DNA from 2 places in the Janthinobacterium sp. C22 genome. Region 2 is predicted to be linked to the other one. Evidence: predicted binding sites of a transcription regulator. Region 2 holds the regulator's gene; the other holds the start of a gene.

Region 1 (5,164 bases), 1.7 Mb from region 2:
ATCCAGCTGATGGAGCCCATGCGGCGCGCGAAGTGGCGCGCCACTTGCGGCAGCACCGCGTGCGTGGGTTCGAACCAGGCCACGAAGCGGGGGCGCCGTCACTTTCCGGCCGCTCGCGGAAGCGCACGTAGGCATGCATGTCGTGCTCCTCGCGGTGCACGGCCTTGACCATGGCGTGCAGGCGCGCGCCGTCCGCGTCGGCCGGGGACACCACGTCGTGCTGGCCCTGCTGCCAGCGCCACAGCACCTGATACAGGAAGGCCCAGCGGTCATGCACGTTGAAACAGGCGGCGCTCTCCAGCAGTTCCACCAGCTGGCGGGGCAGGCGCAGCGGTGGCGCGCCGGTATCCGTGGCCTCTGGCGTGGAAGAAAACAGGTCGCCCTCGCCGGGCTGCGATTGCCAGGCCACGTCGGCAGGCGGCACGCCGCGCGCGATCAGTTCGCGTGCCGCTGCGCGCCACGCGTCGAACGATTGCGCCAGCCGCACGAACGTACTCATGCGGCCTGCAGCTCCGGCCATAAGTTCAATTGCTGCGGCGCATCGGCCATGGCGCGGCGCAAGTGTTCCGAGGCGGTCGTGTCGCGCGCGGGAAAGTAGTCGGCCGTGATGATGAAGGGGGCACTCTTTTTCATGCTGCAGCGCAGGCGCGACAGGTCGGCATAGCGCACCTGGCGCAAACGGCGCAGGTCGACGATGCGCTGCGCGTTGCGCAGGCCGATGCCGGGCACGCGCGCGATCATGTGCTGCGCCGCGCGGTTCAAGTCCAGCGGAAAATGTTCGCGGTGCGCCAGCGCCCACGCCAGTTTCGGATCGATGTCGAGCGCCAGGTTGCCGCCGCTGGCGGGCAGCAGTTCGTTGGCCTGGAAACCATAGCTGCGCAGCAAGAAATCGGCCTGGTACAGCCGGTGTTCGCGCAGCATGGGCGGCGGCGCCAGCGGCACGCTTTTCGGACTGTCGGGGATCGGGCTGAAGGCCGAGTAGTACACGCGCTTGAGTTTATAGCTGCCGTACAGGGTTTCGGCCGTGGCGAGGATCTGCTGGTCGTCGCTGGCGTCGGCGCCGACGATCATCTGTGTGCTTTGCCCGGCCGGCGCGAAGCGGGGCGAGCGCGGTTCTTCCGCCTTTTCATCGAGCTTGCGGCGGATGGCGCCCATGGCCAGCTTGATCGTGTGCACGCTCTTTTCCGGTGCCAGCTTTTGCACGCTGTCCTGCGTCGGCAGTTCGATATTGACGCTGAGCCGGTCGGCATAGCGGCCCGCCTGCGCGACCAGGGCCGGGTCGGCGTCGGGGATGGTTTTCAGGTGGATGTAGCCGCGGAACTGGTGTACCTCGCGCAACTCGCGCGCTACCTGCACCAGTTGCTCCATCGTGTAGTCGGCCGAGCGGATGATGCCGGAACTGAGGAACAGGCCGTCGATGTAGTTGCGCAGGTAAAAGTCGCTGGTCAGTTTCACCACTTCGGCCACCGTAAAGCGCGCGCGCGGCACGTTCGAGGTACGGCGGTTGACGCAGTACTGGCAATCGTACAGGCAGTAATTCGTCAACAGTATCTTCAGCAGCGAGACGCAGCGCCCGTCCGGCGTGTAGCTGTGGCAAATGCCCATGCCCGAGGTGGCGCCAAAGCCGTCTTTTCCGATGGAATCGCGCTTCGGCGCGCCGCTGCTGGCGCAGGACGCATCGTACTTGGCCGCATCGGCCAGGATTTCCAGCTTGTCCGTCAATTCCATGGCTCACCTCGATATACTGTGTTTATATACAGTATATCAGGGAATGCCGTGTGCTATCACTTGCATGAAGCTGGGTTGTTGATCCAGGGAGGAATGGCCTTCACACCGTAAGGACATTGCATATAAGTAATGAAATATAGTGCTAGGATGTAAATGTTAGCTGGAGTTTCATTCTTGGAGACTCTTAGCCAAAAAATACCTCCGATCCACTCTCATGTTCAGCCTATTCCAGAAAAAACTCGTTTTAGTATTCCTCGTCCTCTTCTTCCAGAGCCCGTTTGTGCAAAGCTACACCATGCCGACGATCACCGTCACCGCCGAGCGCGAGCGGCAGGCGTATGAAGACTGCGTTGCCATGAGCGGTGTATTTTGCCGCTGGCCCGGCGACATGTTCGACGTCTACAACCGTCCCTCGCGCGGTGCCGGCACGCCAGGCCCCGCCAATACCGATGCCGCGCCATCGAATGCCAATACGAATATCAATCGCTGCGGCGCCATGACGGCGCACCCGGTGGTCATTGCCACCGGCGAGAAGATCAAACCCGAGGTGGATTTCCAGTCATTGGGTCTGTACGGCCTGGGGTTGAAGAGAACTTATCGCAGCAAGCATGCGGTCGGTACTTTATTTGGACCACAGTGGCTCTCCAACGTGGATGTGCCCAGGTTGAATGAACCGAATTGCGGCAATACGGGAACGGGGCGATGCATACCCCGTTCTGTGACGGTGACCGATCCCACCGGCAGCACGACCAATTATCAATTTGTCGGAGAAAACGAGTTTCCCTCCACCTTGGACCCGAAAGCCGGTTCTTACTTATACCTGTCAGGAAAATCGGCACGCAGGGGAGAAATGGTCTACACGCCAGGAATGGGATGGGTCCTGTGGGCCAACGGCAATACCTACACCTACAACAAGGTGGGGGCCATCGTCTCCATCGTGGAAGGTGCCGGCGCGCAACTCAATTTCCAGTACGGCGCCAATCCGAATCAGCTTGCCAGCGTCAGCAACAGCAGCGGCCAGCTGATCCAGTTCACCTGGGGCGGCAATGGCAAGGTGAGCCGAGTGCGTGATCCTGCAGGCAACGACTGGAACTATGAATACCATGCCAGCGGCATGCTTGCCAAAGTCACTGCGCCCGCCAGCCAGGAGGTGCGCGAGTATCACTACGAGACGGCACATCCCGCTTTATTGACCGGTATCAGCATCAATGGGCAGCGCCATAGCCGCTATGCGTATTTTGCCGATGGCCGGGTCAGCGAGAGCGGCCTCGAGGGTGGAGAGGAGCGCGAGACGTTCGTCTATGGCGCCAATCAAACGACGGTGACCGATGTGCGTCAACAAGCGACCACCCACAAGTTTGCCCTGATCGGTGGCGAGCTGAAGCCGACATCGGTTTCCCGCGCCGGCACGGCGACGTGCGCCGCGGCGGCCGCCAGCACCGCGTATGACGCCAACGGCTACGTCGACTATACGCTGGACTGGAATGGCAACAAGACGGACTACAGCTATGACAAGGATGGCCATCTGTTGAGCAGGACTACGGCGGCAGGCACGGGCGCGGCGCAAACGGTCGTGCATAGCTGGAATGGGAATGAGATTGAGAAGACCGAATACCGCAATGCGGGCAACGTAGCCTATTTGCGCGTCAGCTACACGTATTACCATGCATGGGCCCCATCGGGAAAGCTCGAGAGCGAAACCTGGGATGACCTGAAGACCGGCAAGCAAAAGAAATTCGTGCACACGTACACGTTTTATCCGAACAGCACCATGTCAAGCTGGACAGTATCGCGCAGCCTGCCTGGTGGCGCGGCAGTCACGCGCTATGACTACGACACGCGCGGCAACTTGACCAGCATGACGAATCCGCTGGGCCACCAGCAAGCATGGGCAGGCCATGACGGCATGGGGCGTCCATCGGGCTATACCGACAGCAATGGCGTCGCCAGTACCTATGCTTACGATGGCATGGGCCGCCTGCTGGCAACGACGCTCAATGGCAGCCAGACGACGCATCTTGCCTATCATGCGGGCGACCTGGTGCGTTCCATCAGTTATCCGGACGGCAGCATGACGCAGTATCAATACACTGCGGGCGGCCGGGTCGAATATGTCGGCAATGCGCTGGGGGAATTTACGCATATTGCCGTGAATGTTCCTGACAACAGCGTGCGTGTGAGTTCCGCCCTGCATCACGCGGAGGTGAGTGCTGGCCTGCCAGTTCCAGTTGCTGCGGGAGAGTTGAGCACCACGACGGAAATGGATACGCTGGGCCGTCCGTTTGGCGAGCTTGGCAATCATGGCCAGCGCCTCGACAAACGATACGATCACAATGGCAATCTCGTGAGCGTCACCGATGCGGCTGGGCGCTCAACCTTATATGCGTATGACGCGGCGAATCGTCTCGTCAAGAGTACCGCGCCCGATGGCGGGGTGACTGTACTGGCCTACGATGCCGAGGGTATGTTGGCATCGGTAACCGATCCGCGTCCATTGCAAACGCGCTATACCTATAATGGTTTTGGCCAAGTCATTAGCGTGGTCAGTCCGGATACGGGTACCACCACATATGGCTATGACACTGCGGGCCGGTTGGAAAGTGAAACACGTTCCGATGGCAGAGTTACCCGCTACACCCTGGATAGTCTGGATCGTCAAATTTCACGCAGCAATAGCGGTGAAACCGAGAAATTTACCTATGACGAGGGACGGTTTGGCAAGGGGCGTCTGACTGGTTTCACGGATCTTACGGGGTACACCGGCTACGCCTACAACGCATATGGGCAGCTCACTGTACAAGCCAATAATATATACGGCAGCAACTATACGACTGTCTGGGACTATGATGCTGCGGGCCGCCTGGAGGGTATCCATTACCCATCGGGCACACGTACTTTTTATTCGTACGATGCATACGGCCGCGTGAGTGAGCTCTTGACGAATGTGACTGGCGTATGGACAAAACTGGCTGACTCAGTGCTGTATCAGCCAGTCAGCGGTAAGCCCCATGCTTGGCGTTACGGGAATAATTTGCCGCGCAGGGTGACGCTGGATGTGGATGGCCGAATTACGCGCATTTCCGGCAATGTGGAAAACGTGGAATATCGCCATAACAATACGAATCAGATCATTGCCATGATCGATGCGGGCAATGAACATATGACCCAGGGAATTGACTATGATGCGGCTGACCGCGTAGGACTGGTGACGCGCCGGATCGATTATCAGAGTTTCTCCTGGGACCAGGCTGGCAACCGGACAGGCCAGTCCCGGAAGGGCAGCAATTATGGTTTTGCGCTCGACAGCGGCAGCAACCGGCTTGCATCCTGGAGCGGCAACGGTGAATTCCGTAACTTCAGCTACAACCCCGTGGGCACGCTGGCCAGCGAAATGCGCCATGATGGCAGCCGTTCCTATACCTACGATGGATTCAAC
Region 2 (5,164 bases):
AAACCTTGCTTGGTCAGCGCTTCAGCGATGTCGAAGTTGGTGACGGAACCGAACAGACGGCCATCGACGCCAGCTTTTTGAGCAACTTGAACGGTCAGGCCGCTCAGTTTTTCGCCCTGGGCTTGCGATGCGGCCAGTTTGGCGGCAGCAGCTTTTTCCAGTTCGGCGCGCTTGACTTCGAATTCAGCCACAGCGGTTGCCGTAGCACGACGTGCCAGGCGTTGCGGGATCAGGAAGTTACGTGCGTAACCGTCTTTGACTTTGACGACTTCGCCGAGGTTACCGACGTTTACAACTTTTTCTAACAGAATGATTTGCATAGTTCTTCTCCAGGAATATCTGACCGATTAAGCGTGGTGCAGATCGGTGTATGGCAGCAGCGCGAGGAAGCGAGCGCGCTTGATTGCGGTGTCGACTTGGCGCTGGTAGTGCGCTTTGGTACCGGTCAGGCGTGCTGGCATGATCTTGCCGTTTTCCTGGACGAAGTCTTTCAGCGTGTCGACGTCTTTGTAGTCGACTTGCTCAACGTGAGCTGCCGTGAAGCGGCAGAACTTCTTACGTTTGAACAAAGGGTTTTGCTGTTTGCGTTTTTCTTTAAGCTTGAGCTTATTTTTGTCGAACTTTTTACCGAATGCCATGTCAGGCTCCTGTATCTAAAATGCGCTAGTCGGGAATGACTGCACTAAAATCAATGATGTGAAACACCAAACTCTTGCTGTTGCGGCTCTTCCTGGCCAGGAAACCCGTGAACTGATACACCCCGCCCAAGCTTGCCTGGCTGAACCGGCCTGAAATTTCGCCAGCGGCTAGCGCGGCAACATCAAACTCGGTCAAACGGGCAATCCCTGCTTCCATCTGCTGCGAACTGTGTTGCAATACTGCATTCACAATCGGCAGCCCTGCCGGGGTATAGCGCAATATTTCGCGCTCGGCAATGATGGCGGTGACTTGTAGCTGGTTCAGCGCACGATCCTGGTCAAAAATTAAGCGGCTGCGGCTGGAGCGGCTGCTGGTGCTTCGGTGCGGTGGCTTTTGGCCGCGTCTTCGCGTTGTACCGATTTCATCATCGGCGAAGGAGCTGTTTCAGCTTTCTTCATTTTAACGGTCAGGTGACGCAACACGGCATCATTGAATTTGAATGCTGTTTCCAACTCGACCAGGGTCTCGTTGTCGCATTCGATGTTCAGGCAGATGTAGTGTGCTTTAGGCAGCTTTTGGATCGAGTAAGCCATTTGACGGCGGCCCCAATCTTCCACGCGGTGAACCGAACCGCCGCGGGTGGTTACGCTGGCTTTGTAGCGTTCGATCATCGCGGGCACTTGCTCGCTTTGGTCCGGATGGACGATAAAGACTATTTCATAATGACGCATGCAAACTCCTTCAGGTCGGATTGATAATCGCCCACCCCGGCGTCAAGACGGGTGTGGGAAGGTCAGCCGAAGATTATAACCGCCTTTTGCAAACGTTTCAATCATTGCTTGCGCCAGCGCCCGAAAAGACCGCGCGCAAACGCGCTTTCCGCCCATGGACAAGTATTTCTTGCGAAATTCGCCGAAAACACGCAAATCCCCTTGCATAGTGGGCGATACTGTACAAAAATACAGTCTGTTCATATAGACAGCATTTCAGTATGCACCCACCGCTCATGATCAAGCTGACAGCACGACAAGAACAAATCCTGAACCTGATCAAGGACGCGATTGAAAACACGGGCTTTCCTCCCACCCGTGCCGAAATCGCCAATGAACTGGGTTTCAAATCGGCCAACGCGGCCGAAGAGCATTTGCAGGCCCTGGCCCGCAAGGGCGCCATCGAGATTTCGCCCGGCACCTCGCGCGGCATCCGCCTGATCGGCGCGGCCGCTGAAGCCCTGCCATCGAAAGTGCCGGCAGCGCTGCTGATGTCGCTGCCCCTGATCGGCCGCGTGGCGGCAGGCTCGCCCATCCTGGCACAGGAAAACCTGGAAGCGAGCTACAACGTGGACCCGGCCCTGTTTTCGGCCAAGCCCGACTTCCTGCTGAAGGTGCGCGGCTGGTCCATGCGCGACGCCGGCATCATGGATGGCGATTTACTGGCCGTCAAGAAGGTCGACAGCGCCAAGAACGGCCAGATCGTCGTCGCCCGCATCGGCGACGAAGTCACCGTCAAGCGCTACAAGAAGACGGGTTCCGTGATCGAACTGTTCCCGGAAAATCCCGACTTCAAGGTCATCACCGTATCGCCGGAAGATGAATTCGCCCTGGAAGGGCTGGCCGTCGGACTCATGCGCAGCTGGCATTAAACGACTGCACGAAAAAGGGCCGCAACAGCATGACTGTTGCGGCCCTTTTCATTTATCCGGCGACTTATACATCGAGTGCCTGGCGGAAATCCTCGAGCAGATCCACCTCGTCCTCGATGCCGACGGAGACGCGGATCAGCGATTCGGCGATACCCATGCTGGCACGCCGCTCGGCACCCATCTCATAGAAGATCGTGTGGGCGACGGGAATGACCAGGGTGCGCGTGTCGCCGAGGTTGCTCGCGGGAATGGCCAAATTCAAACGATTGAGGAAATCGAAGCAGTCGATGCCATCCTTGAGTTCAAAGCTGAACAGGGAGCCATAGCTGCGGAACAGGTCGCTCGCCAGCGCATGCTGCGGGTGCGACGCCAGACCCGGGTAATGCACGGCCGCCACGCGCGGATCGGCGGCCAGCATGGTGGCCAGGGCCAGGGCGTTCGAGCAGGTGCGGTCCATGCGCAAGGCCATGGTTTCCGCGCCGACGGCGATATGGTGCGCCGCTTCCGGCCCCAGCGAGGCGCCGAAGTCGCGCAAGGCCTTGGCGCGGATTTGCGCGATACCCCATTGCGCCGGCGCCGCCTTCTTGTAGTTCTCAAAGATGTTCGGATACTGCGTCCAGTCGAACACGCCCGTGTCCGTCAAGCTGCCGCCCAGGGCATTGCCGTGGCCGCCGATGGATTTCGTCAAGGCATTGACCACCAGGCCCGCGCCCACGGCTTTCGGGCGGAACAGATACGGCGTCGTCATGGTGTTGTCGACGATGTACAAGATGCCCTTCTCGCGGCACAACTCGCCGATCTTTGCCAGGTCGGCGATCTGCGTGCGCGGATTGGCGATGGTTTCCACGAACACGATGCGCGTGGCCGGCGTGATGGCGGCCGCCACGTTGGCCACCTCGGTGGCGTCGACGAACGATACATCGATGCCCTGCCCCGTCACCGTTTGCCACAGGCTGTTGGTGTTGCCAAACAAAAAGGCCGACGACACCACATGGTCGCCCGCGCGCAGCAGCGACTGCACCACGGCGCCGATGGCGCCCATGCCGGTGGCGAAGCACAGGGTGGCCACGCCATCTTCCATCTGGTTGACCTTGTCTTCCAGCGCGGACACGGTCGGGTTGCCCTGGCGGCCATAGCGGAAGCCCGGCTCCTTGCCCTGGAACACGGAAGCGAGCTGGCGCGCATCGCCATAGCCGAACGCGACGGAAGTGTGCACGGGCTTGTGCAGGGAGCCGTGCTCGATGCCCTTGCGGCGGTCGTTATGCAGGATGGTGGTGGTAAAGCCGTAGTTTTTTTTATCGTTCATGATCGCGGAGCAAAAAAGCCCGGCGCTAGCCGGGCAAGATAATTACGCTTCTGTCGTGGCCAGGTTCAGGTTCAGCTGGGAACGCGGCGTATCTTCGGGCGCCGCCGCCTTCGGATGGTGGCGCGCATATTCCAGGCGGTCCAGGTATTCCTGCGACACGTCGCCCGTCACGTAGACGCCGTCGAAACACGAAGCCTCGAAGTTGACCAGGGCCGGGTTGACGTCGGCGATCGCCTGCTTCAGGGCGCCGATATCCTGGTAGACCAGGTAATCGGCCGTGATTTCGCGGCACACTTCTTCCGTCGTGCGGCCGTAGGCGATCAGCTCGTCGCGCGTCGGCATGTCGATGCCGTACACGTTCGGGTAGATGACCGGCGGCGCGGCCGAGGCGAAGATGACTTTCGTCGCGCCCGCTTCACGCGCCATCTGCACGATTTCACGGCTGGTGGTGCCGCGCACGATGGAATCGTCGACCAGCAACACGACTTTATCCTTGAACTCGGACGGGATCGCGTTGAGCTTCTGGCGCACGGATTTCTTGCGCGCCGCCTGGCCCGGCATGATGAAGGTACGGCCGATGTAGCGGTTCTTGATGAAACCTTCGCGGTACTCGATGTTCAGCGCCATGGCCAGCTGGATGGCGGCCGGACGCGAGGAATCGGGAATCGGCATGACCACGTCGATATGCACGCCGGGCAGTTCGGTGCGGATCTTCTCGGCCAGGTATTCGCCCATTTTCAGGCGCGTGGCGTATACGGAGGCGCCGTCGATGACGGAATCGGGACGGGCCAGGTAGACGAACTCGAACACGCATGGGTTCAGGCTGGCGTTGTCGGCGCACTGGGCGCTATGCAATTGCTTGTCGGCGTCGATAAAGACGGCTTCGCCGGGACCGATGTCGCGCACGAAGCGGAAGCCCATGCCTTCCAGGGCCACGGATTCGGAAGCGATCAGGTATTCGGGTCCCTGCTCCGTTTCATTGATGCCCAGGCACAGCGGGCGGATGCCGTGCGGGTCGCGGAAGGCCAGCAAGCCCACGCCGGCGATTTGCGCGACGGCGGCGTAGCCGCCCTTGACGCGGCGGTTCAGTACGGTAACGGCCTTGAAGATGGCTTCCGGGTCCAGGTTCAGGCCCGTCGTCGCTTCCTGGATTTCATGCGCCAGCACGTTGAGCAGCACTTCCGAATCGGAATCGGTATTGATGTGGCGGCGGTCGTTCTTGAACATTTCCAGCTTCAACTGTTCCCAGTTGGTCAGGTTGCCGTTGTGCGCCAGGGTGATGCCGAACGGCGCATTCACATAGAACGGCTGCGCTTCCTCTTCGCTCGACGAACCGGCCGTCGGATAGCGGCAATGACCGATGCCCGAATTGCCTTGCAGCGAACGCATGTTGCGCGTACGGAAGACGTCACGTACGAGGCCGTTGGCCTTGTGCATGGAAAACATACTGCTGTGATTGGTCGCAATCCCTGCCGCATCCTGACCGCGATGTTGCAGGAGCAACAATGCATCATAGAGCAATTGATTGACAGGTTGATGGGAAACGACGCCGACGATGCCACACATGGTGTGCTCCT

Evidence for each region. The regulator LexA, encoded in region 2, represses DNA repair genes until DNA is damaged. The targets are predictions, from matches to a motif close to ACTGTATNNNNATACAGT.
Region 1: a site for LexA is predicted at 1,744-1,761, ahead of ACRHIG_RS03130 (putative DNA modification/repair radical SAM protein). Genes of this name have one in related genera too.

Annotation. Positions count from the first base shown of each region.
Region 1 is NZ_CP193659.1:692,381-697,544, forward strand. It holds partial or broken gene ACRHIG_RS03125 (UdgX family uracil-DNA binding protein) at 1-499, opposite strand, end outside; gene ACRHIG_RS03130 (putative DNA modification/repair radical SAM protein) at 496-1,728, opposite strand; gene ACRHIG_RS03135 (DUF8616 domain-containing protein) at 1,943-5,164, shown strand, end outside.
Region 2 is NZ_CP193659.1:2,374,231-2,379,394, reverse strand. It holds gene rplI (50S ribosomal protein L9) at 1-320, opposite strand, end outside; gene rpsR (30S ribosomal protein S18) at 348-638, opposite strand; gene priB (primosomal replication protein N) at 664-963, opposite strand; gene rpsF (30S ribosomal protein S6) at 984-1,370, opposite strand; gene lexA (transcriptional repressor LexA) at 1,646-2,281, shown strand; gene ACRHIG_RS10975 (cystathionine gamma-synthase family protein) at 2,346-3,587, opposite strand; gene purF (amidophosphoribosyltransferase) at 3,630-5,153, opposite strand.